Regions from separate parts of the Geobacillus sp. TFV-3 genome, predicted to be linked through region 1. Evidence: a T-box and tRNA genes for the amino acid it is inferred to sense, from the RefSeq annotation. Region 1 holds a T-box; the other holds one or more tRNA genes.
The links. The T-box of region 1 lies ahead of ileS (isoleucine--tRNA ligase). A T-box ahead of a tRNA ligase gene usually reads a tRNA of that ligase, here a tRNA-Ile.
Positions count from the first base shown of each region.

Region 2: it has a tRNA-Ile gene. The T-box ahead of ileS (isoleucine--tRNA ligase) is inferred to sense a tRNA for this amino acid. The anticodon was not compared.

Region 1 covers NZ_MPSP01000001.1:2,330,504-2,342,394, forward strand. Annotated here, with positions in the region: gene BJQ97_RS11710 (dihydroorotase) at 1-346, opposite strand, end outside; gene BJQ97_RS11715 (aspartate carbamoyltransferase catalytic subunit) at 309-1,235, opposite strand; gene BJQ97_RS11720 (solute carrier family 23 protein) at 1,398-2,696, opposite strand; gene pyrR (bifunctional pyr operon transcriptional regulator/uracil phosphoribosyltransferase PyrR) at 2,852-3,391, opposite strand; gene BJQ97_RS11730 (RluA family pseudouridine synthase) at 3,583-4,497, opposite strand; gene lspA (signal peptidase II) at 4,498-4,989, opposite strand; gene ileS (isoleucine--tRNA ligase) at 5,074-7,848, opposite strand; T-box leader at 7,901-8,121, opposite strand; gene BJQ97_RS11745 (DivIVA domain-containing protein) at 8,219-8,731, opposite strand; gene BJQ97_RS11750 (YlmH family RNA-binding protein) at 8,809-9,582, opposite strand; gene BJQ97_RS11755 (YggT family protein) at 9,706-9,978, opposite strand; gene BJQ97_RS11760 (cell division protein SepF) at 9,982-10,410, opposite strand; gene BJQ97_RS11765 (YggS family pyridoxal phosphate-dependent enzyme) at 10,424-11,098, opposite strand; gene pgeF (peptidoglycan editing factor PgeF) at 11,095-11,891, opposite strand, start outside.
Region 2 covers NZ_MPSP01000001.1:6,568-18,458, forward strand. Annotated here, with positions in the region: gene gyrA (DNA gyrase subunit A) at 1-2,226, shown strand, start outside; gene BJQ97_RS00035 (HD-GYP domain-containing protein) at 2,371-3,438, shown strand; rRNA gene BJQ97_RS00040 (16S ribosomal RNA) at 3,692-5,248, shown strand; tRNA gene BJQ97_RS00045 (tRNA-Ile) at 5,469-5,542, shown strand; tRNA gene BJQ97_RS00050 (tRNA-Ala) at 5,549-5,624, shown strand; rRNA gene BJQ97_RS00055 (23S ribosomal RNA) at 6,004-8,932, shown strand; rRNA gene rrf (5S ribosomal RNA) at 9,209-9,325, shown strand; gene BJQ97_RS00065 (YaaC family protein) at 9,380-10,357, opposite strand; gene guaB (IMP dehydrogenase) at 10,483-11,891, shown strand, end outside.

The DNA.
Region 1 (11,891 bases):
TTTCGCGGATGCGTTTTTGCAGCCATTCCATCTGCTCTTTTCGGTCCGGCACCGGGTTCGTGTTCGGCATGGCGGCGACCGTCGTAAAACCGCCTTTCGCCGCGGCGAGCGTGCCCGTTTCGATCGTTTCTTTCGCTTCACCACCCGGCTCGCGCAAATGGACGTGCAAGTCAATCAAGCCAGGAACGATGAGACGGCCGGCAACATCGATGACGTCCTCCCCATCCGCTTCTAGCGGCTGTTCATAGCGGATCGCCGCAATATTCCCACGTTCGATTTTGATATGTGTCCGCACCAATTCCCCATCTTCATTGAACGACCTGCCATTTTTCAACCAGACGGCCATGTTTCATTCTCCCTTCCATTGCCCGTTTTAAGACGGCCATGCGTACATAAACGCCGTTTTCCATTTGTTTAAAAATGCGCGACGCCTTCGCTTCGACAAGTTCGCTCGCAATTTCGACCCCGCGGTTGACCGGCGCCGGGTGCAAGATGATGGCGCCCGGTTTCATCCGCCGCGCCCGCTCGAGCGTCAGCCCGTACCGCAAATGGTACTCTTCTTTCGTCAACCCCATCGCTTCAGCGTGGCGCTCGTGCTGGATGCGCAGCAACATCACGACATCGGCGCGGGCGATGGCCTCATCCACTTCGACGTACGTCCCATACGGATTCGTTTCATCTTTCCACTCTGCCGGTCCGGAAAACAGGACGTTTGCCCCCAACCTTGTCAACACTTCCGCATTGGAGCGGGCGACGCGGCTATGGCGGATGTCGCCGATGATCGCCACCGTCAAGCCGGTGAAGGCGCCAAACTCTTGGCGGATCGTCAATAAATCCAAAAGCGATTGGGTCGGATGGTGTCCGCAGCCGTCGCCAGCGTTAATGATCGCGATGCCGACCGCATGGCGGAGCGCTTCGAAATAAGCATCTTCGTGATGGCGGATGACAACGGCATCGACACCGATTGCCTCAAGTGTGCGGACGGTGTCATACAGTGTCTCCCCTTTTTGCACGCTCGAGCGTTCCGGGTCAAACGGAATGACATGAAGCCCAAGTTTCCGTTCCGCCATCTCGAAGCTGCATTTCGTGCGCGTGCTCGGTTCGAAAAACAAGTTGGCGACGTACATCGGGGCCGCCGGGCGCCAAATGCGCCCGTTGCGGAACGCTTCCGCTTCATCGAGCAAACGGTTGATTTCATCGAGCGGCAGTTCGCTTAACGTGAGAAGATGGGTCATCGGTCTCGCTCCCTTTTCCTTTTTTACAAAAAAACACCTTGCCGATGAGGCAAGGTGTGACGGTCGGCGCACGGCGGGGCCGAGGGTAGACTCCGGCCCTGGATGCGCCTGTTTTCACACCTTTTTAAGCCTCGCGGGACTTAATTAAAAGGTGCTTTTCGATTAGGCGACATGGTCGCTGCTGTTTTCTTCAAATAGGTTTTCCGCCGCTTGCGGACGCCCCGGCAACATCAAGTTGAGGAGGACGCCGACAATCGCGGAGAGCGCCATCCCGGTGATTTGGAAGCTCTCGCTGATTTTCAGCACGGCGCCGCCGATGCCGATGACCAAGATGACCGAGGCGATGACTAAATTGCGAGTCTGGCCGAAATCGACGCGGCTGTCGATCAACATGCGCAGTCCGGACGAGGCGATGATGCCAAACAGCAAGATCGACACACCGCCCATGACCGGCGTCGGAATCGAACTGATCAGCGCCGTGATTTTGCCGACGAAGCCGAAAGCGATGGCGATCACCGCCGCGCCGGCCAACACATAGACGCTGTAAACCCGGGTGATGGCCAGCACGCCGATGTTTTCCCCGTACGTCGTTTTCGGCGGGCCGCCGAGCAAGGCGGAAATCATCGTCGCCGTTCCGTCCCCTAAAATCGAGCGATGCAATCCCGGCTTTTGAATAAGGTCGCGGCCGACGACTTTGCTTAACACAAGCTGGTGGCCGATATGCTCCGACAAGGTGACGATGGCGACCGGAACCATGAGCATGACGATCTCCCACGTGACGCGCACCGGATAGTCGGCAAACGGGATGAGGAAATCCGGCCATTCGAACCATTTCGCCGCCGCCACTTTCGACAAATCGACGAGCCCGACGGCCAGCGCGTAGAGGTAACCGACCACGATGCCGACAAGCACCGGAATGAGGCTCAACATTCCGCGCGCCAGCACAGAGCAAATGATCGTTGCCGCGAGCGTCACGAGCGCCACTGAGAAATGGAGCAGGCTGTATTTGCCGTCCGGGCCGTTCATCGCCATCTCGACCGCCGTGCCGGCTAGGCCGAGGCCGATGACGATGATGACCGGGCCGACCACAACCGGGGGCAGCAGCTTCATCACCCAGCGGTAGCCCGCTTTTTTAATGATGAGGGCGACAACCCCGTACACCAACCCCGCAAGAAAGCTGCCGATCATCGCCGCTCCCGGGCCGCCAGCCGTTTTCGCCGCGATGATCGGCGCAATGTAGGCGAACGACGAACCAAGATACGCGGGCACTTGCCATTTCGTAATGATCAAAAACGCAAGCGTTCCAAGCCCGCTTGTGAGCAAGGCGATCGACGGGTCCAACCCGACTAAGTACGGCACTAAAATCGTCGCGCCAAACATGGCGAATAAATGCTGAAGGCTTAATGTGATCCATTGCCCAACGGTCGGGCGTTCTTGAATGTCCAACACCGGTTTGTTCATCTTTCGTCACTCCTTTGATCAAATGAGCGAACTTACTGTCTAGTGTGCACAAAAAACCCTCTTTGCCCATGAAGGCGCAAAGAGGGTGCAGAAACAGTCGAAACGGTTTCGCCCCTTTTGCAGCCTCACGGGACTGCGCTTAAAAGGGTGCTTCGCTATTTTTCATGAATGGAGACTTGATCGATGCCGTCCACTTCCGTCAGCTCAACGACAATAAGTTCCGAACGGGAAGTCGGCACATTTTTGCCGACAAAATCGGCGCGGATCGGGAGTTCTCTATGGCCGCGGTCGACAAGCACCGCAAGCTGGATGCGCGCCGGGCGGCCCAAATCCATCACTGCATCCATCGCCGCCCGCACCGTCCGGCCGGTGAAGAGCACATCATCAACCAAAACGACGTTCCGCTCGGTTACCGGAAACGGCACATTCGTTCCTTTCACAAGCGGTTCATGGTCGTCCGTCTTCACGGTCAAATCGTCGCGGTACAAGGTGATGTCAAGCTCGCCGACGGGAACGGACGCTCCTTCAATTTGCTCGATCCGCTCCGCCAGGCGGCGCGCCAAGTAAATGCCGCGCGTTTTAATCCCGACAAGCACGCAGCCGTCAATGCCTTTGTTTCGTTCGATGATTTCGTGGGCGATGCGCGTCAAAGCGCGGCGAATCGCCTGTTCGTCCATCACGACCGCTTTTTGCATGCGAGCCACCTCCGTTGGCACAAAAAAATCCCCGGCCTGTGAAGCGGGGGATGGCGGGTTGATCGCCGCAGACATCAAACGGGCATGCGCCGCGATGTTGTTTGTTGAATCCGACCCCTTTTCAGCCTCACAGGACTGAACTTAAAGGTTCTGTTCACTTAGTTTCATTGTAAAGCGAGCGGTTCCGTTTGTCAATCGTTTTTTCGCAGCCAGTCAAGCAATTCGGCAAACTCCGGCGGCAACGGCGCTTCAAATTCCAAATACTCGCCGGTGCGCGGATGATGGAAGCCAAGCACGCCGGCGTGAAGCGCCTGGCCGTCGATTGCGAGCGTTTTTTTCGGCCCGTATTGCGGATCCCCGGCAAGCGGGTAGCCGATGTATTTCATATGGACGCGAATTTGGTGCGTCCGCCCCGTTTCCAGCTGGCACTCCACATACGTATAATGGCGAAACCGCTCGAGCACGCGGAAATGGGTCACCGCTTCCTTGCCGTTTTCCTCGGTGACGGCCATTTTCTTTCGATCGCGTTTGTCGCGGCCGATTGGAGCATCGATCGTGCCATAATCGTGCGGAATAACGCCGTGGACGATCGCCTTGTAGCGGCGCGTCACCGTTTTGTTCACAAGCTGCTCGACAAGCGAGCGATGGGCGGCATCGTTTTTCGCCACCATCAATAGTCCTGATGTGTCTTTGTCAATCCGATGAACAATGCCGGGGCGAAGCACGCCGTTGATCCCAGACAAGTCGCGGCAATGGGCGAGAAGCGCGTTGACAAGCGTGCCGCGCATATGCCCGGGCGCCGGATGGACGACCATGCCGCGCGGTTTGTTGACGACAAGGACATCTTCATCTTCATAGTAAATGTCAAGCGGAATCGGCTCCGGCTCGACATGAAGCGGCTCAGGCTCCGGCGGTGAGACGACGACCGAGTCGCCCGCTTCGCATTTGTAGTTCGCTTTCACCGTATGGCCGTTCACGGTCACAAGCCCGTTTTTGATCCATTGTTGCACTTGCGAACGCGACCATTCCTCATTCAACGCCGCGATCACTTTATCAATTCGTTCGCCGTCATATTCGTCTTCGATGTGAAACGTGATCGTGTCCATCTACTCATTCCCTTTCTCTGGTGTCGCGAAAAAAAACATATGGACAAACAGCAAGATGACGCCGACCGTCAGCGCCGAATCGGCGACATTGAACACCGGAAAACTGTATGTGCCGATGTACGCGTGGATGAAATCGACCACTTCCTTGCGAAAGACGCGGTCGAGAAAATTCCCAATCGCCCCGCCGAGCATCAGCCCAAGCCCCACGCCCGCCAGGCGTTCGGAAGGCTTCAGGCGGCGGATGTAGATCACGATCGCCGCCACGACAATCACCGTAATCAAATAAAAGAGCCAAAACTGCCCTTCGAGCATGCCCCACGCCGCGCCGCGATTGCGGTGCGACGTAATATAAAGCACATTGTCAATGATCGGGATGCTTTCCCCAAGCCGCATATAGCGGACGACAAGCCATTTCGTCCATTGATCGAGGATGACGACCGCCGCCGCAATCCAATAGTATGCCACCGTGCCAAGTCCCCCTGTCCTTCTCATTCATCCTTTTTGCATTGTAGCATAATTCGCCACGGCAAACAAATGAAGCGGCAAGGCCGCCCCAAGGCAGCCTGCCGCTTTTCGTTACGCGGAATAATGTTCATTCACGATATGTGCGCAGCGCGGGCAAAGCGTTGGATGCGACGGATCGGCGCCGACTTCTTTCGTCACCGTCCAGCACCGCTCGCACGTCTCGCCTTCCGCCGGGCGGACGAGGACGGCCACGTGATCGAGCCGCTCGGCTTCGGCCGGCGCGGCGTCATACGGTTCATCCGCAACGGAAAACGCGGAAACAATGAGAAGCTGGCGCAAGTCGGCATCAAGCGACGCCAACAGCTTCCGCGCCTCGTCTTTCGGGTAGACCGTGACGCTCGCGGTCAGCGATTTGCCGATCACTTTTTCATTGCGGGCGTTCTCGAGCGCTTTGAAAATGTCATCGCGCACGTCCATAAACGCATCCCATTTCGCCATCAGCGCTTCTTCGCCGTCGATTGCGATCGGCTCCGGCATATCGGTGAGCTGGACGCTTTCCACGTGTTCTCTGCGATTCGGAATGTGCTCCCACACTTCATCAGCCGTATGCGGCAAAATCGGCGCGATCAACTTCGCCAATGCAACGACCGTTTCATACAATACGGTCTGCACCGCACGGCGGGCGCGCGAGTCGGCTGCTTCGATGTACAAAATGTCTTTCGCCATATCCAAGTAAAACGCGCTCAGCTCAACGGTGCAGAAATGGTTCATCTCATGATAAACAGCGGCGAAATCGTAGCTGTCATACGCTTTTTTCACCTTGACGATCAGCTTGTTCAACTTCGCCAGCATATAGCGGTCGACTTCCCCAAGCTCCCCAACCGGCACCGCGTTTTTGTTCGGGTCGAAATCAAACAAGTTGCCGAGCATAAACCGGAACGTGTTGCGGATTTTCCGGTACACTTCCGACACTTGTTTTAAAATATGATCGGAGATGCGCACGTCCGCTTGATAGTCGACCGAAGCGACCCAAAGCCGCAAAATGTCGGCGCCGAACTGTTCCATCACTTTGGCTGGCACGACGACGTTGCCGAGCGATTTGCTCATTTTCCGCCCTTCGCCGTCCAACACAAAGCCGTGGCTCAACACGCCTTTATACGGCGCTTTGCCGGTGACGGCAACGGCGGTGGACAGCGACGAGTTGAACCAGCCGCGGTATTGGTCAGACCCCTCTAAGTACAAATCAGCCGGACGCACGAGATCGTCGCGTTCGACCAACACGGCTTGGTGCGACGAACCGGAGTCAAACCAGACGTCCATAATGTCCGTTTCTTTCGTAAAGAGGCCGTTCGGGCTTGACGGATGAGTGAACCCTTCCGGCAGCAAGTCTTTCGCCTCGCGCTCAAACCAGACGTTTGATCCGTATTGGCGGAACAAGTTCGACACATGCTCGATCGTCTCATCGGTGATGATCGGTTCGCCGTTTTCGCCGTAAAAGACCGGAATCGGCACGCCCCACGCCCGTTGGCGGGAAATGCACCAGTCGCCGCGGTCGCGCACCATGTTATGGATGCGGATTTCTCCCCATTCCGGAATCCATTTCGTTTCTTTAATCGCTTGAAGCAGCTCGTTCCGGATTTTATCGATCGACGCAAACCATTGCGTCGTCGCCCGGAAAATCGTCGGCTGTTTCGTCCGCCAGTCGTGCGGATACGAGTGGGTGATAAAGCCGAGCTTCAACAAGGCGCCGGCTTCCTCAAGCTTCTGTGTAATCGCCTTGTTGGCGTCTTCGTAAAACATTCCTTCAAACCCCGGCGCTTCGCTCGTCATATAGCCGCGCTCATCGACCGGGCAAAGAACCGGAAGCCCATATTTTTGTCCGACAAGGAAGTCGTCTTCCCCATGCCCCGGCGCGGTATGGACGCAGCCCGTGCCGGCGTCGGTCGTGACGTGTTCGCCGCAGACGACGAGCGAGTCGCGCTCATAAAACGGATGTTTCGCCACTACATACTCGAGCGCTGTTCCTTTGATCGTTTTCACAACCGACCATGCGTCCCAGCCGACTTCTTTCGCCACCGACTCGACAAGGGCAGCGGCGACGACGTATTTTTGCCCGTTAGCTTCGACGACATGGTAGTCCAACTCCGGATGGACGGCGATCGCCAAGTTGGCCGGAATCGTCCACGGCGTCGTCGTCCAAATGACGATACGTTCGTCCCCCTCAAGCACGCCTTTGCCGTCTTTCACCGGGAAGGCGACATAAATCGACGGCGAGCGCTTGTCTTTATATTCGATTTCCGCTTCGGCGAGCGCCGATTCGCTTGACGGCGACCAATAGACCGGCTTCAACCCTTTGTAGATGAGCCCTTTTTTCGCCATTTCGCCAAACACTTTAATTTGTTGGGCTTCATACTCAGGCTTGAGCGTAATGTACGGGTTGTCCCAGTCGCCGCGCACGCCGAGCCGCTTGAACTGCCGGCGCTGGTTGTCGATTTGTTCATACGCGTATTGCTCGCACCGCTTGCGGAACTCGGCGACGCTCATCGATTTGCGGTCGACGCCTTGTTTCGTGAGCGCCGTTTCGATCGGCAAACCGTGCGTATCCCAGCCCGGCACATACGGCGCGCAATAGCCGCTCATGGATTTGTAGCGGACGATGATGTCTTTTAAAATTTTGTTCAGCGCATGGCCCATATGAATGTCGCCGTTGGCATACGGCGGGCCGTCATGCAGGACAAACAGCGGCCGCCCTTTCGTCCGCTCCTGCACTTTCCGATAAATGTCCATTTCCTCCCATTTTTTTTGCATTTCCGGCTCCCGCTTCGGCAAATTGCCGCGCATCGGGAACTCGGTCTTCGGCATGAGTAGCGTTTCTTTGTAATCCATCCTTGCTCCTCCTTCGAACGATCGATTCCAAATAAAAAACCGTTCTCCCCCGGCAAGGGACGAGAACGGTCTCGCGGTACCACCCTTCTTGGCCATGCAAACGACGCACAGCCCACTTTTCATTCGTAACGGGAATGACGCGCCATGGCCTACTTGATGTTCGGCATGGAACTCCAGGGTGATGTTCACTCTTGCACCGATGCCAGGCTTCCACCGTCCCCGGCTCGCTGCGACCGGTCGTACAAGAGCTACTGTCCCTTTCATCGTCGATGGCTGTTTCGCGATCCATCCGGAAAAAAGCCAACCGCCGCCCATGGCGGCTGGTGCGGCGATTTTTGCCAATCATTATAACCGAAACGGCTTCGGTTCGTCAAGGATGAGACAGTGGTTCTTTCGCCCCTTCTTCCAAATCGGGCGTCTCATACTCCATCAACTCGTCCCAGTCGCGACTGTTGATCATATCAAGCTGCGCCTCGACAAGCATGCGGAAACGGGCGCGGAACACTTTCGACTGCCGCTTCAGCTCCTCGATCTCGAGGGCGATTTTCCGCGATTTCGCCAATGCATCGCTGATGATGCGCTCGGCGTTTTTTTCCGCCTCTTTAATGATCAGCTTCGCTTCCTTTTGCGCATTCCGCTTCACTTCTTCCGCTGCTTCCTGAGCAACAAGAATCGACTTATTGAGCGTCTCTTCAATGTTCGCAAAGTAGTTCAGCTTTTCCGTCAGTTCGGCTACTTTTTCTTCCAGCTGCTTTTTTTCACGGATGAGCATTTCATAGTCTTTAATGACTTGATCGAGAAACTCGTTCACTTCGTCTTCATCGTACCCGCGAAACCCGCGGCTGAATTCCTTGTTGTGAATATCTAATGGCGTCAACGGCACAACGGCCACCTCCGTCTCCATCATTCCTTTTCTTCACTTTATTCGACACAGTTTGCCGATTTCCTGCCGCCGTTTGTTTATTTTTGTCGGCCGATCCGGACGAGCCAGCGCTCTTTTTTCGTCGGCCCTTCCACCGAAAACAGCTTGCAACGGCCAAAGCCCCGCGCCGACAGCACATCACCCGGTTCGCAGAGAAAATCAGGCTTGTCCACCACCTTCCAGTTGACTTTGACAAGCCCGCTTTCAACAAGCGTACGCGCTTTCTCGCGCCCAAGGCGAAATGCCTGAGCGAGCACAGCATCGAGCCTTAGAGAAGAAACCGTGACCGTTCCTTCCTCCCACGTTTCGGCAAGCGGCATGGCTGCCGACAACGGCAACGGCTCAAGCGCAACCGGAGCTTTGCCGATCGTTTCGACATGCAGGCGGACGTAGTCGGCGACTTCAGCGGCGGCGAAAAATTGAATCTCTTCATCTTGAACGAGAATATCGCCAAACTTGCCGCGCCGCAAGCCAAGCGACATGAGCGCCCCCAACACGTCGCGATGTTCAAGGGAAACGAATTTCGCCGGATAGCGGACAGCAAACAGAGCGATGCGATAATCACTTTCCTCCGGCTCGATATACGGCGGAGCGAGAAACGCCCGCTTCCGCTCGACAAACGGGGCGCCGCCGAAAAAGAACGCGCGCACATCTTCCGCGCCGCCGACGATGCTTTGCACGATTTGCTGCTCACGCGGATCGAGAAAATCGGTCAGCTTCGGAGCGTACTGACGGCTCACCATCTCCTTCCACTCGAGCACTTGATCAATGAACGGATGTTCCTCTTTGCGAAAATGCTGATACAGCTCCACTCGACGTCACCTTGCTTTCATGGAAGAAAGGAACCCACAACGGATTCCTTTCTGCGAGTTCCGTCCTTCCGCTTTTTTGCCTGCCGGAACGGAGAGCGGCGGCGCCGTGCGCGCAAAACGAAGCTAAAACTGCGACTGAAGAATGTCGAACAAGGCGTGAAGCCCTCTCGTCGCGAATTCAAGAACGATAAACGCGACGATTGGGGAGACGTCAATGATGCCAAGCGGCGGAATGACGCGCCGAAACGGCTCCAAATACGGTTCGCAAATGGCGGCAAGCATTTGTCCGAACCGTGTTTCGCGCGCATTGGGAAACCACGACATTAAAATATAAATGATCAGTGCATACGAGTACACTTGAATCAATGTCGTCAAAAACGCGAGTACATAATCCAACGGCTACCACCTCTTCATCGGTCTGTCATCCTCGCCGTCGAGCGAAATCGAGCCGCTGACGTCGACGTTTTCCGGAGTGCATAAAAAAATTTTTGTGCCGACTTGCTGAATGTCGCCGCCAATGGCGTACACGGTGCCGCTTAAAAAGTCGACGATCCGCTTCGCCTGCTCATGCTGAATGCGCTGCAAATTGACGATGACCGCGCGCCGGCTTTTCAAATGGTCCGCGATCTCCTGCGCCTCCGCATACACCCGCGGCTCAGCAAGCACAACTTTCGCCGATTTTTGCACGCTTTGCAGGCTGACGACGTTCGCCTTTCCTGCCGTCTTCGGCGGCGCCTCCTCTTCCGGCTGCGGCGCTTCATATTCTTCCTCATAGTCTTCGTAGTCTTCTTCTAAAAAATAATCGCGGAATTTTTTCATCAATCCCATCCCGTTTCACCTCCTACAATGATCCGACAAGCGCGCTGCCGATGCGCACAAACGTCGCTCCTTCCTCGATGGCGATCGTGTAGTCGTTTGACATGCCCATTGATAGTTCGGTGCATGGCGCATGGGCCATTCCCAGCGCCTGAACACGTTCCTTCAGCATCCGCAATTGACGAAAGCAAGCGCGCAATATCGCTTCGTCGTCGGTGTGCGGCGCCATCGTCATCAATCCGACGACTTCGATGCGCGAAAAGGCGTGAAGTTGTTCAATAAACGGAACCGTTTCTTCGGGGGCGAGCCCGTGTTTGGTCGCCTCTCCTGAGACGTTCACCTGCACAAAACATTTCACCCGCCGCGCCGCCCGCTTTTCGATTTCTTTCGCGAGCGACAAGCGGTCGAGCGAATGAATGTAATCGACTTTATCAATGATGTCTTTGACTTTGCGCGACTGAAGCGTCCCAATGAAATGCCACGTCGCTTGATTTCCGATCCGTTCATGCTTTTCCATCAATTGGTCAGAGCGGTTTTCGCCGAGATCGGCAATGCCGGCGTCAAGCACCTCGAGCGCCCGCTTTGCATCCACATATTTGGTGACCGCCACGATGCGCACGCCCGCCGGATCGCGGCCGACGCGAGCGCAGGCCGCCTCGATTTCTCGGCGAATGGCCGCCAAGTTGTCGCGCACCGTCATGTCCATTCCTCCCTTCGGCCAATGAACGCCAACATCCTTCCGGTCGTTCCGCGGTCGCGGCGGTGGGAAAAAAACAACGCTTCCTCACAGCTTGTACAGCGTTCCGACACATAAATATGGCTGTTCGGAACGCCAGCCGCGAGCAACTGAAGCCGGTTGGCTTCCTTTAAGTCAAGCGCATATTGCCCTGGGCTTGTTTCCCGCCATGGCAACGGGCTTTCCGGAGGAAGCGTCGGGCGCAAGCCATCGATCACCCGGTCATCGACCGTGTAACAGCACGGGCCAATGGCCGGTCCAATCGCCACATAGATGTCAGACGGAGCAATTTGTTCGCGCTCCTGCCAAATCTGCACCATATTGCGGGCAATGCCGCCCGCCGTCCCCCGCCAGCCAGCGTGGACAAGACCGACCACATCGGCTGATGGCGCGATAAAATAGACAGGCACGCAGTCAGCAAAACAAAGCGCAAGCAATACCCCCGCCTCATCCGTATACAACCCGTCGACCCCCGGAACCGCCGTGGCGAAATCCTGCGCTCCGCTCCCCCGGTCGTTTTTCGTCACCTTTCGAATGTCGGCGCCGTGCACTTGTTGGCAACATACCCATCGTTCAAGCGGGAATGAGAGCCAGTGTGCCAAGCGCCGGCGGTTGTTGACGACATCCATGCGATCGTCGCCGACATGCAACCCCATATTGAGCGAGGCGAACGGCCCTTTGCTCTCCCCGCCGTGTTTCGTCGTCAATCCAGCGACGACTCCAACAAACGGAGGCGCCTGGCAACGGAGCCAGCCGC
Region 2 (11,891 bases), 2.3 Mb from region 1:
TATCATCCGCATGGGGATGCCGCCGTGTATGACACGATGGTGCGCATGGCGCAAGATTTCAACTACCGTTACATGCTTGTCGACGGACATGGCAACTTCGGATCGATTGACGGTGACGCGGCAGCAGCGATGCGCTACACGGAAGCGCGCATGTCGAAAATCGCCATGGAGCTTTTGCGCGATATCAACAAAGACACGATCGACTATCAAGACAACTATGACGGTTCAGAAAAAGAACCGGTCGTGCTGCCGTCCCGGTTTCCTAATTTGCTTGTCAACGGTTCATCCGGCATCGCTGTCGGAATGGCGACGAACATTCCTCCGCACCAGCTTGGCGAAGTGATCGACGCCTTGTTGGCATTAAGCCAAAAACCGGAGATGACGGTTGCCGATTTGATGGAATACATCCCAGGACCTGACTTTCCAACCGCTGGACAAATTATCGGCCGCAGCGGCATTCGCAAGGCGTACGAAACGGGTCGCGGCTCAATTACATTGCGCGCCAAGGCCGAAATCGAGCAGCAGCCAAACGGCAAGGAAACGATTATTGTGACCGAGCTCCCTTACCAAGTAAACAAGGCGAAACTGATCGAGCGGATCGCCGAACTTGTGCGCGACAAAAAAATTGACGGCATCACCGACTTGCGCGATGAGTCGGATCGGAGCGGCATGCGCATCGTTATCGAAGTGCGGCGCGATGCCAACGCGAAGGTTGTGTTGAACAATTTGTACAAACATACGGCATTGCAAACGAGTTTTGGCATCAACATGCTTGCTTTGGTAAACGGCGAGCCGAAAGTGCTGAACTTAAAAGAGTGCTTGGAGCATTATTTAAACCATCAAAAAACCGTTATCCGCCGGCGGACGGCGTTTGAGCTGAAAAAAGCCGAGGCGCGTGCTCACATTCTGGAAGGGTTGCGCATCGCCCTTGACCATTTGGATGAAGTAATCGACCTCATCCGCCGCTCACAGACAACGGAGGCGGCGCGCGAAGGGCTGATGGCGCGGTTCTCACTCAGTGAACGGCAAGCGCAGGCGATTTTGGATATGCGCCTGCAACGATTAACCGGCCTTGAGAGAGAAAAAATCGAACAAGAATACCAAGACCTTGTCCGTCTGATCGCAGAACTGAGAGGCGTATTGGCTGACGAAGAGAAAGTATTGCAAATCATTCGCGATGAACTGAGCGAAATTAAAGAGCGGTTCAACGATGATCGACGCACAGAAATCGTTTCAGGAGCCGCTGAGCAGTTCGATGACGAGGATTTAATTCCACAAGAACATGTTGTCATCACACTTACTCATAAAGGCTACATTAAGCGCTTGCCTTTATCGACGTACCGGAGCCAAAAACGCGGCGGACGGGGCGTGCAAGGCATGCATACGGCGGAAGACGATTTTGTCGAACATTTGCTCATTACGTCGACTCATAACACCGTGCTGTTTTTCACGAATAAAGGGAAAGTGTATCAGGCAAAGGGGTACGAGATCCCGGAATTCGGCCGCACAGCCAAAGGGTTGCCGATCATCAACTTGCTTGAGCTCGATAAAGATGAGTGGATCAACGCCATGATTCCGATTGAAAGCGAGTTTAGCGATGAACGCTACCTTGTGTTTGCGACAAAGCAAGGAATTGCCAAACGTTCCCCGCTTTCAGCGTTCGCCCATATCCGAAACAACGGGCTTATCGCCATCCATTTGCGCGAAGGGGATGAACTGATTGCTGTCCGGCTGACGGATGGCAAAAAGCATTTGATCATTGGTACGAAAAACGGCATGCTCATCCGTTTTCCGGAAACCGACGTGCGGGCGATGGGCCGCAGCGCGACTGGAGTCAAAGCGATCACACTTGATGACGGGGATGAAGTAGTTGGCATGGAAATTTTAGAAGACCATCATGATGTGCTTGTCGTCACGAAAAAAGGGTTCGGCAAGCGCACTGCGGCCTCGGAATACCGTGTGCAAAGCCGCGGGGGCAAAGGATTGAAAACGTGCAATGTCACAGATCGAAACGGTCCTGTCGTTGCGGTGACAACCGTCGTCGGCAATGAAGACGTCATGGTCATCACGACCGGCGGTGTGCTCATTCGCATTGCCGTCAGCGATATTTCTCGGACGGGAAGAATCGCCCAAGGTGTTAAGCTCATTCGCCTCTCTGGCGAAGATGGGCATGAGTGCGTCTCTACGGTGGCAAAAGTGCCTGAGGAAGAAAGGGGCGAGGAATAAAGAAGAAGATCGTTCAACCTAACGAAAACGGCGCTTCGCCTATAGGCGCGGGGCGTCGTTTTTCTGTTTCAAAAGCCTGTCATCGCGGTCAAAATCATGTTACGATAGAAATAAGAGAAAAAAAGACAAAGGGGGCACTAATCGATGGTTCGTGTGAAACGCTCCCAGCTTCGCGAAGGATGCGTGCTCGCTGAAGATGTGCTCGGCAAAACGAAACGTCCAATTATACCGAAAAACACCGTGATCACGAAACCGTTGCTACTCGTACTTGAAAAATTCCTCGTTGAGGAAGTGGACGTTGAACCATTGCTTGCTAACGGAGAACTATTTCCCAACGTCGATTCCGCATCAACGGCGGCTGCCCAACAGCCGATGGCCTTCTACTTAGAGGCGGTCCAACGATACAAAACATGGTTTCAATCGTGGCAAGCCGGTTTGCCGGTTGATATCGGGGAAATCAGAGGGATCATCATTCCGCTTTTTGAACGAATGACGGTCCAAAAACGGGAGTTGCTTATGTTGCATCATTACGCAACAAAGGACGAATATTTGCACCATCATGCCGTCAGCGTTGGACTGCTCGCAGGCTTTCTGGCCATGCAGCTTGGATACAGCGAAGGGGAATGTCACCAAATCGCCCTTGCCGGTGTGCTAGCAGACTGTGGCATGGCGAAAGTAAGCAAGAGAATTTTGACAAATCCGTCAGCGCTCACTGAAACCGAGTTCAATGAAGTAAAGCAACACCCTGTCTTCAGCTACCGCATGGTGCAAAAAATCCCTGCGCTAAACCATGGGGTAAAACTTGCCGTGTTGCAGCATCATGAACGAAATGACGGCAGCGGCTACCCGCTCGGAATAAAAGCAGAAAGAATTCATCCTTACAGCCAGATCGTCGCTGTCGCTGATGTCTACCATGCCATGACTTCAGAACGGTTATACCGTCGCAAACAGTCGCCGTTTCGGGCCATTGAAGCGATGCAAAGGGAGCAGTTCGGCAAACTGAGTACAGAAGCTGTCGCCGCGCTGGTGAACAATCTCATCGGCCTACAAACAGGAGCCGTCGTCAAACTCTCCAACGGCGAAATGGCTGAAGTGATGTTTATTCCTTCGGACGAGCCAGCCCGGCCGATCGTCAAGATCATCGAAACCGGACAGTTGCTGTCACTAAGCGTCCAGCGGGACATATATATCGAGGAAATGGTGCAAGGTTGATCGGTGTCAATTCCAAAAAATACTATTGCCTAAACAACATCGACATGATACAATCAACATTGCTTGTGACGGTAAAGAAACAAAAAAAGTTGTTGACTTTTCGCTGTCCATGGGTTATTATGTAGTAGCTGTCATCATTAAGGGACAGCGAAAAAGCTCCTTGAAAACTAAACAAAACGCAAGCGTCATAAGAAAAGCTGAGGCCGCTCGTAGCACCTTCGGTGTCGAGGCCAAAGCAGAAGCCAATCAACTTTCTTTGGAGAGTTTGATCCTGGCTCAGGACGAACGCTGGCGGCGTGCCTAATACATGCAAGTCGAGCGGACCGGACTGGAGCTTGCTCTAGTTTGGTCAGCGGCGGACGGGTGAGTAACACGTGGGCAACCTGCCCGCAAGACCGGGATAACTTCGGGAAACCGGAGCTAATACCGGATAACACCGAAGACCGCATGGTCTTCGGTTGAAAGGCGGCGAAAGCTGTCACTTGCGGATGGGCCCGCGGCGCATTAGCTAGTTGGTGAGGTAACGGCTCACCAAGGCGACGATGCGTAGCCGGCCTGAGAGGGTGACCGGCCACACTGGGACTGAGACACGGCCCAGACTCCTACGGGAGGCAGCAGTAGGGAATCTTCCGCAATGGGCGAAAGCCTGACGGAGCGACGCCGCGTGAGCGAAGAAGGCCTTCGGGTCGTAAAGCTCTGTTGTGAGGGACGAAGGAGCGCCGTTCGAAGAGGGCGGCGCGGTGACGGTACCTCACGAGGAAGCCCCGGCTAACTACGTGCCAGCAGCCGCGGTAATACGTAGGGGGCGAGCGTTGTCCGGAATTATTGGGCGTAAAGCGCGCGCAGGCGGTCCCTTAAGTCTGATGTGAAAGCCCACGGCTCAACCGTGGAGGGTCATTGGAAACTGGGGGACTTGAGTGCAGGAGAGGGGAGCGGAATTCCACGTGTAGCGGTGAAATGCGTAGAGATGTGGAGGAACACCAGTGGCGAAGGCGGCTCTCTGGCCTGCAACTGACGCTGAGGCGCGAAAGCGTGGGGAGCAAACAGGATTAGATACCCTGGTAGTCCACGCCGTAAACGATGAGTGCTAAGTGTTAGAGGGGTCACACCCTTTAGTGCTGCAGCTAACGCGATAAGCACTCCGCCTGGGGAGTACGGCCGCAAGGCTGAAACTCAAAGGAATTGACGGGGGCCCGCACAAGCGGTGGAGCATGTGGTTTAATTCGAAGCAACGCGAAGAACCTTACCAGGTCTTGACATCCCCTGACAACCCAAGAGATTGGGCGTTCCCCCTTCGGGGGACAGGGTGACAGGTGGTGCATGGTTGTCGTCAGCTCGTGTCGTGAGATGTTGGGTTAAGTCCCGCAACGAGCGCAACCCTCGCCTCTAGTTGCCAGCATTCGGTTGGGCACTCTAGAGGGACTGCCGGCGACAAGTCGGAGGAAGGTGGGGATGACGTCAAATCATCATGCCCCTTATGACCTGGGCTACACACGTGCTACAATGGGCGGTACAAAGGGCTGCGAACCCGCGAGGGGGAGCGAATCCCAAAAAGCCGCTCTCAGTTCGGATTGCAGGCTGCAACTCGCCTGCATGAAGCCGGAATCGCTAGTAATCGCGGATCAGCATGCCGCGGTGAATACGTTCCCGGGCCTTGTACACACCGCCCGTCACACCACGAGAGCTTGCAACACCCGAAGTCGGTGAGGTAACCCGTTTCGGGAGCCAGCCGCCGAAGGTGGGGCAAGTGATTGGGGTGAAGTCGTAACAAGGTAGCCGTACCGGAAGGTGCGGCTGGATCACCTCCTTTCTAAGGATGTTATGGACAAAATCGAATGGTTGGATGATAGTGACGCTTGTCGTTTTGTTTAGTTTTGAGGGAACTTGTCTTTTCTGACTGTTTTGCGCCTGCGTCTGCGAGCAGATTCAGAGAAGTTGGGTTCCTCGGCGCAAGGCTGCAAAGAAGTTGATTCCATGCAGCGGCCTTGTTTCATTTTGAGGGAACTTGTCGTTCCTTGCAATGTGTATATGGGCCTATAGCTCAGCTGGTCAGAGCGCACGCCTGATAAGCGTGAGGTCGGTGGTTCAAGTCCACTTAGGCCCATTGGATGGGGCCTTAGCTCAGCTGGGAGAGCGCCTGCTTTGCAAGCAGGAGGTCATCGGTTCGATCCCGATAGGCTCCACCATATCAAGGTAAGAGAAATGATTTCGTTTTTCGACGCAAACCAGCGGAGAAGCGAATTCAAAGAAGCTGCTTTGCGTCTGTGCCTGCGTCTGCGAGCAGGTTCAGAGAAGTGGGATTCCTCGGCACAAAGCCGCAAGGAAGCCTAATCAAAAGAAGTTGCTTTGCGTCTACAAGCGGATTCAGAGAAGCCGAATTCCTCGACGCAAGACTGCAGAGAAGCAAATTCAAGCAACAGCTTCGTTTGCGTCTGCGTCTACCAGCCGGTTCAGAGAAGCTGGATTCCTCGACGCAAACCAGCGAAGAAGTGAATTCAAAGAAGCTACTTCGTTCCTTGAAAACTAGATAACCGATTGACACAAGGAAGAAGCCGAGACGCTTTAGGTTAAGCTAGAAAGGGCGCACGGTGGATGCCTTGGCACTAGGAGCCGATGAAGGACGGGGCAAACGCCGAAACGCTCCGGGGAGCTGTAAGCAAGCGTGGATCCGGAGATGTCCGAATGGGGGAACCCACTGTCCGTAATGGGGCAGTATCCATGCCTGAATCCATAGGGCATGGAGGGCACACCCGGGGAACTGAAACATCTTAGTACCCGGAGGAGAAGAAAGCAAACGCGATTCCCTGAGTAGCGGCGAGCGAAACGGGAACAGCCCAAACCAAGAGGCTTGTTCTCTTGGGGTTGTAGGACCGCTCACGATGGGAGTGAGAAAGGGACGGGGTAGACGAACCGGTCTGGAACGGCCGGCCGGAGAAGGTGAGAGCCCTGTAGTCGAAACTTCGTTCCCTCCCGAGCGGATCCTGAGTACGGCGGGACACGAGGAATCCCGTCGGAAGCAGGGAGGACCATCTCCCAAGGCTAAATACTCCCTAGTGACCGATAGTGCACCAGTACCGTGAGGGAAAGGTGAAAAGCACCCCGGGAGGGGAGTGAAAGAGAACCTGAAACCGTGTGCCTACAAGTAGTCAGAGCCCGTTGATGGGTGATGGCGTGCCTTTTGTAGAATGAACCGGCGAGTGACGATGGCGTGCGAGGTTAAGCCGAAGAGGCGGAGCCGCAGCGAAAGCGAGTCTGAAGAGGGCGTTTAGTACGTCGTCGTCGACCCGAAACCAGGTGATCTACCCATGTCCAGGGTGAAGGCCGGGTAACACCGGCTGGAGGCCCGAACCCACGCACGTTGAAAAGTGCGGGGATGAGGTGTGGGTAGGGGTGAAATGCCAATCGAACTTGGAGATAGCTGGTTCTCCCCGAAATAGCTTTAGGGCTAGCCTCGGGTTTAAGAGTGTTGGAGGTAGAGCACTGATTGGGCTAGGGGCCCAAACCGGGTTACCGAACCCAGTCAAACTCCGAATGCCAACGACTTATGCCCGGGAGTCAGACTGCGAGTGATAAGATCCGTGGTCGAGAGGGGAACAGCCCAGACCGCCAGCTAAGGCCCCGAAGTGCACGTTCAGTGGAAAAGGATGTGGAGTTGCAAAGACAACCAGGATGTTGGCTTAGAAGCAGCCACCATTTAAAGAGTGCGTAATAGCTCACTGGTCGAGTGGCTCTGCGCCGAAAATGTACCGGGGCTAAACGTGCCGCCGAAGCTGCGGGATGACCGTTGGTCATCGGTAGGGGAGCGTTCTAAGGGCAGAGAAGCCAGACCGGAAGGACTGGTGGAGCGCTTAGAAGTGAGAATGCCGGTATGAGTAGCGAAAACAGAGGTGAGAATCCTCTGCGCCGAAAGCCTAAGGGTTCCTGAGGAAGGTTCGTCCGCTCAGGGTTAGTCGGGACCTAAGCCGAGGCCGAAAGGCGTAGGTGATGGACAACAGGTGGAGATTCCTGTACCACCTTCTTCCCGTTTGAGCGATGGGGGGACGCAGGAGGATAGGGCGAGCAGGCGGCTGGAAGAGCCTGTCCAAGCCGTGAGGCTGATCCGCAGGCAAATCCGCGGGTCGCTAAGGCCAAGCGGTGACGGCGACGGAGCATTCCGGAAGTCCCTGATTCCACACTGCCAAGAAAAGCCTCTAGCGAGGGAAGAGGTGCCCGTACCGCAAACCGACACAGGTAGGCGAGGAGAGAATCCTAAGGCGCGCGGGAGAACTCTCGTTAAGGAACTCGGCAAAATGACCCCGTAACTTCGGGAGAAGGGGTGCTCTTTCGGGTGAAGAGCCTGGAAGAGCCGCAGTGAAAAGGCCCAAGCGACTGTTTATCAAAAACACAGGTCTCTGCGAAGCCGAAAGGCGACGTATAGGGGCTGACACCTGCCCGGTGCTGGAAGGTTAAGGGGAGCGCTTAGCGGAAGCGAAGGTGCGAACCGAAGCCCCAGTAAACGGCGGCCGTAACTATAACGGTCCTAAGGTAGCGAAATTCCTTGTCGGGTAAGTTCCGACCCGCACGAAAGGTGTAACGACTTGGGCGCTGTCTCAACGAGAGACCCGGTGAAATTATACTACCTGTGAAGATGCAGGTTACCCGCGACAGGACGGAAAGACCCCGTGGAGCTTTACTGCAGCCTGATATGGAATTTTGGTATCGCTTGTACAGGATAGGTGGGAGCCTGGGAAGCCGGAGCGCCAGCTTCGGTGGAGGCGGCGGTGGGATACCACCCTGGCGGTATTGAAATTCTAACCCGCACCCCTTAGCGGGGTGGGAGACAGTGTCAGGCGGGCAGTTTGACTGGGGCGGTCGCCTCCCAAAAGGTAACGGAGGCGCCCAAAGGTTCCCTCAGAATGGTTGGAAATCATTCGGAGAGTGCAAAGGCACAAGGGAGCTTGACTGCGAGACGGACAGGTCGAGCAGGGACGAAAGTCGGGCTTAGTGATCCGGTGGTTCCGCATGGAAGGGCCATCGCTCAACGGATAAAAGCTACCCCGGGGATAACAGGCTGATCTCCCCAAGAGTCCACATCGACGGGGAGGTTTGGCACCTCGATGTCGGCTCATCGCATCCTGGGGCTGTAGTCGGTCCCAAGGGTTGGGCTGTTCGCCCATTAAAGCGGTACGCGAGCTGGGTTCAGAACGTCGTGAGACAGTTCGGTCCCTATCCGTCGCGGGCGGAGGAAATTTGAGAGGAGCTGTCCTTAGTACGAGAGGACCGGGATGGACGCACCGCTGGTGTACCAGTTGTCCCGCCAGGGGCACCGCTGGGTAGCTATGTGCGGACGGGATAAGCGCTGAAAGCATCTAAGCGTGAAGCCCCCCTCAAGATGAGATTTCCCACCGCGTGAAGCGGGTAAGATCCCTCGAAGATGACGAGGTCGATAGGTCCGAGGTGGAAGCGTGGCGACACGTGGAGCTGACGGATACTAATCGATCGAGGGCTTGACCTAACGAGAAAAGTGGAAGCGCCGCGGTCAGCTCTCGATGCCAAATGTTCTTCACCCGCAGGGGTGCTTGCACCCCGAGGGGGAAGGTTATTTGGCAGAAGAGAGCTAGGCGCTGGAACTGGACAACAAGAAAAGCGGCGGCGAGCCGGAGCTGGACAACGAAAAGCGCAGGCTTGCGGCTTCTTCCGACGGTTATCTAGTTTTGAAGGAATGAACATCCTGTTGACAAATCCAACAGGATGGATATAATAAGGATTGTCCATAAGTTGATGATCATTGCCTAGTGGCTATGGCGGAGGGGAAACACCCGTTCCCATCCCGAACACGGAAGTTAAGCCCTCCAGCGCCGATGGTAGTTGGGGCCAGCGCCCCTGCAAGAGTAGGTCGCTGCTAGGCGAAAATCCCCTGAAATCCCCTGCTGTGTACACAGCAGGGGATTTTCTATTTGAATCACCCCAAAAATTTCCGCATCAAGTATTCATGAAGCAGCAACGGCACTTTTTCCGCTGACACGGAGAGAAACTCAAGAATAAAAGTGTATGCCTTGCTTGGGTAAGAATGGAGAAGCTCGCTCCACCATTCCGTCTCATAGCGCGAAATCATGCTCAAGTTATACAGCAACAAGTAATGGGCGTGTATTTCTGGAAGCAAGAATGTTTTCTCTTTCTTGACTGGAATTCGGAGTGTACCGTCGAGATGGAATAAAAACGGACCTTCTCCGGCCGGCGACAGCGGCGATTCTATATGAAAATACAGAAATTCTCCTTCTTCTTTGGCGAACGAAAGCCGCTTTCCTTGTCCTTCTTCACAGAGATATTGGACAAAGCGGGACAACGACATATGGTAGTGGTCCAAAATTACTTTTGGGATGGCGAGCGTCGGCGGCGAAGCGGTATGTACAACAGGCAAGGATAACGGTTTTTTTCGCCCGTTTAGAAGAAAAAACGTTTCATGCAACTCGCCAATTCGTTGCAACAGTGCGCCCATGCGAAATTTTTCCCCAGCTTCTTGTTTCACATGAAACATTTTTTCAGAAAAATGTGCGAATAAACCGTTTTTTTGTACTTTCACTTCGTCATCTAAAAATTCGTAGCTCTGTTTTTTTCGTTTTCTTGCTGATACGCCATGGGCCAAGACTGATGTCGATTCCGGGTAGTCGGGGTCGACAGTGAGCAGGCATGCTTTTAAGAGCTGCACCATGCCGTAAAACAAGAGAACCGGCTTGATGGACAGAGGCGCCTGCTGGGCAGCGGCGTAAAAGTTTTGCCCGTGTTCCAGATAATATAAAAATGGGTAACAGTTTGCATAGCTGCGTTGGACGGCATCATCCCTCTGCAGCTGTTGATAGCATTGCCGTAAAAATTGCTGCGCAGTATCGGCCGAGCGGAAAACAGAAAGGCGAAACAGTTGACCGTGATTTCCGAACATTTTTACCCCCCTTACATAGAATTGTCTTTAAATAACTGAAAAGTTGGACATTTTCTTGATTCCTTGACAGTAGTTTAACCAGTTGTTAAGCTACTAATAATATTTCCGGACAAGGGGGAGAAAACATGTGGGAAGCGAAATTCGCCAAGGAAGGATTGACGTTTGATGATGTTCTTCTCATCCCAGCGAAGTCGGACGTATTGCCTCGCGATGTTGACGTAACCACGAAGTTGAGCGATACGTTGCAGTTGAACATCCCGATTCTCAGCGCCGGAATGGATACGGTCACCGAAGCGGAGATGGCGATTGCGATGGCGCGTCAGGGAGGCCTTGGCATCATTCACAAAAATATGTCGATCGAACAGCAGGCCGAGCAGGTCGACAAGGTGAAACGGTCGGAACGAGGCGTCATTACGGACCCGTTTTTCCTAACGCCGGATCATCAAGTGTATGATGCGGAACATTTAATGAGCAAATACCGCATTTCGGGCGTTCCGATTGTCAACAACCCTGAGGAGCAAAAGTTAGTCGGCATTATTACGAACCGCGACTTGCGTTTCATTCAAGACTATTCGATTAAAATTTCCGAGGTAATGACAAAAGAAAACTTGATCACCGCTCCGGTAGGAACTACGTTGGAAGAAGCGGAGAAAATTTTGCAAAAACATAAAGTCGAAAAATTGCCTCTTGTCGATGAAAACGGCGTGCTGAAAGGCTTGATTACGATCAAGGATATTGAAAAGGTCATTGAGTTCCCGAATTCGGCGAAAGATGCGAAAGGGAGGCTGATTGTCGGGGCGGCCGTCGGGGTGACGGCGGACACGATGATTCGCGTCAAAAAGCTTGTTGAGGCAGGGGTTGATGTCATTGTCGTTGACACGGCGCACGGCCATTCGAAAGGCGTCCTAGAGACGGTGGCCAACATCCGAAGCCAATACCCGGACTTGAACATCATCGCTGGCAATGTCGCAACAGCTGAAGGGACGCGCGACTTGATTGCGGCTGGGGCGAACATTATTAAAGTCGGAATCGGTCCGGGGTCCATCTGCACGACCCGGGTTGTCGCTGGGGTTGGTGTGCCGCAAATTACGGCGATCTACGACTGTGCGACTGAGGCGCGCAAACATGGCGTCCCGATCATCGCTGACGGCGGGATCAAATATTCCGGCGACATTGTGAAGGCGATTGCGGCTGGGGCGCATGCGGTTATGCTCGGCAGCTTGCTTGCTGGTGTTTCCGAAAGCCCGGGTGAGACGGAAATTTACCAAGGCCGCCGCTTTAAGGTGTACCGGGGCATGGGATCGGTTGCAGCCATGGAGCGCGGCAGCAAAGACCGCTATTTTCAAGAAGATGCGAAAAAGTTTGTCCCGGAAGGCATCGAGGGACGCGTTCCATACAAAGGGCCGCTTGCCGACACGATTTATCAGCTTGTCGGTGGGTTGCGCGCCGGCATGGGGTATTGTGGAACACGCAATTTGGAAGAGCTGCGCGAAAAAACGCAGTTTATCCGCATGACGAGCGCGGGGCTTCGTGA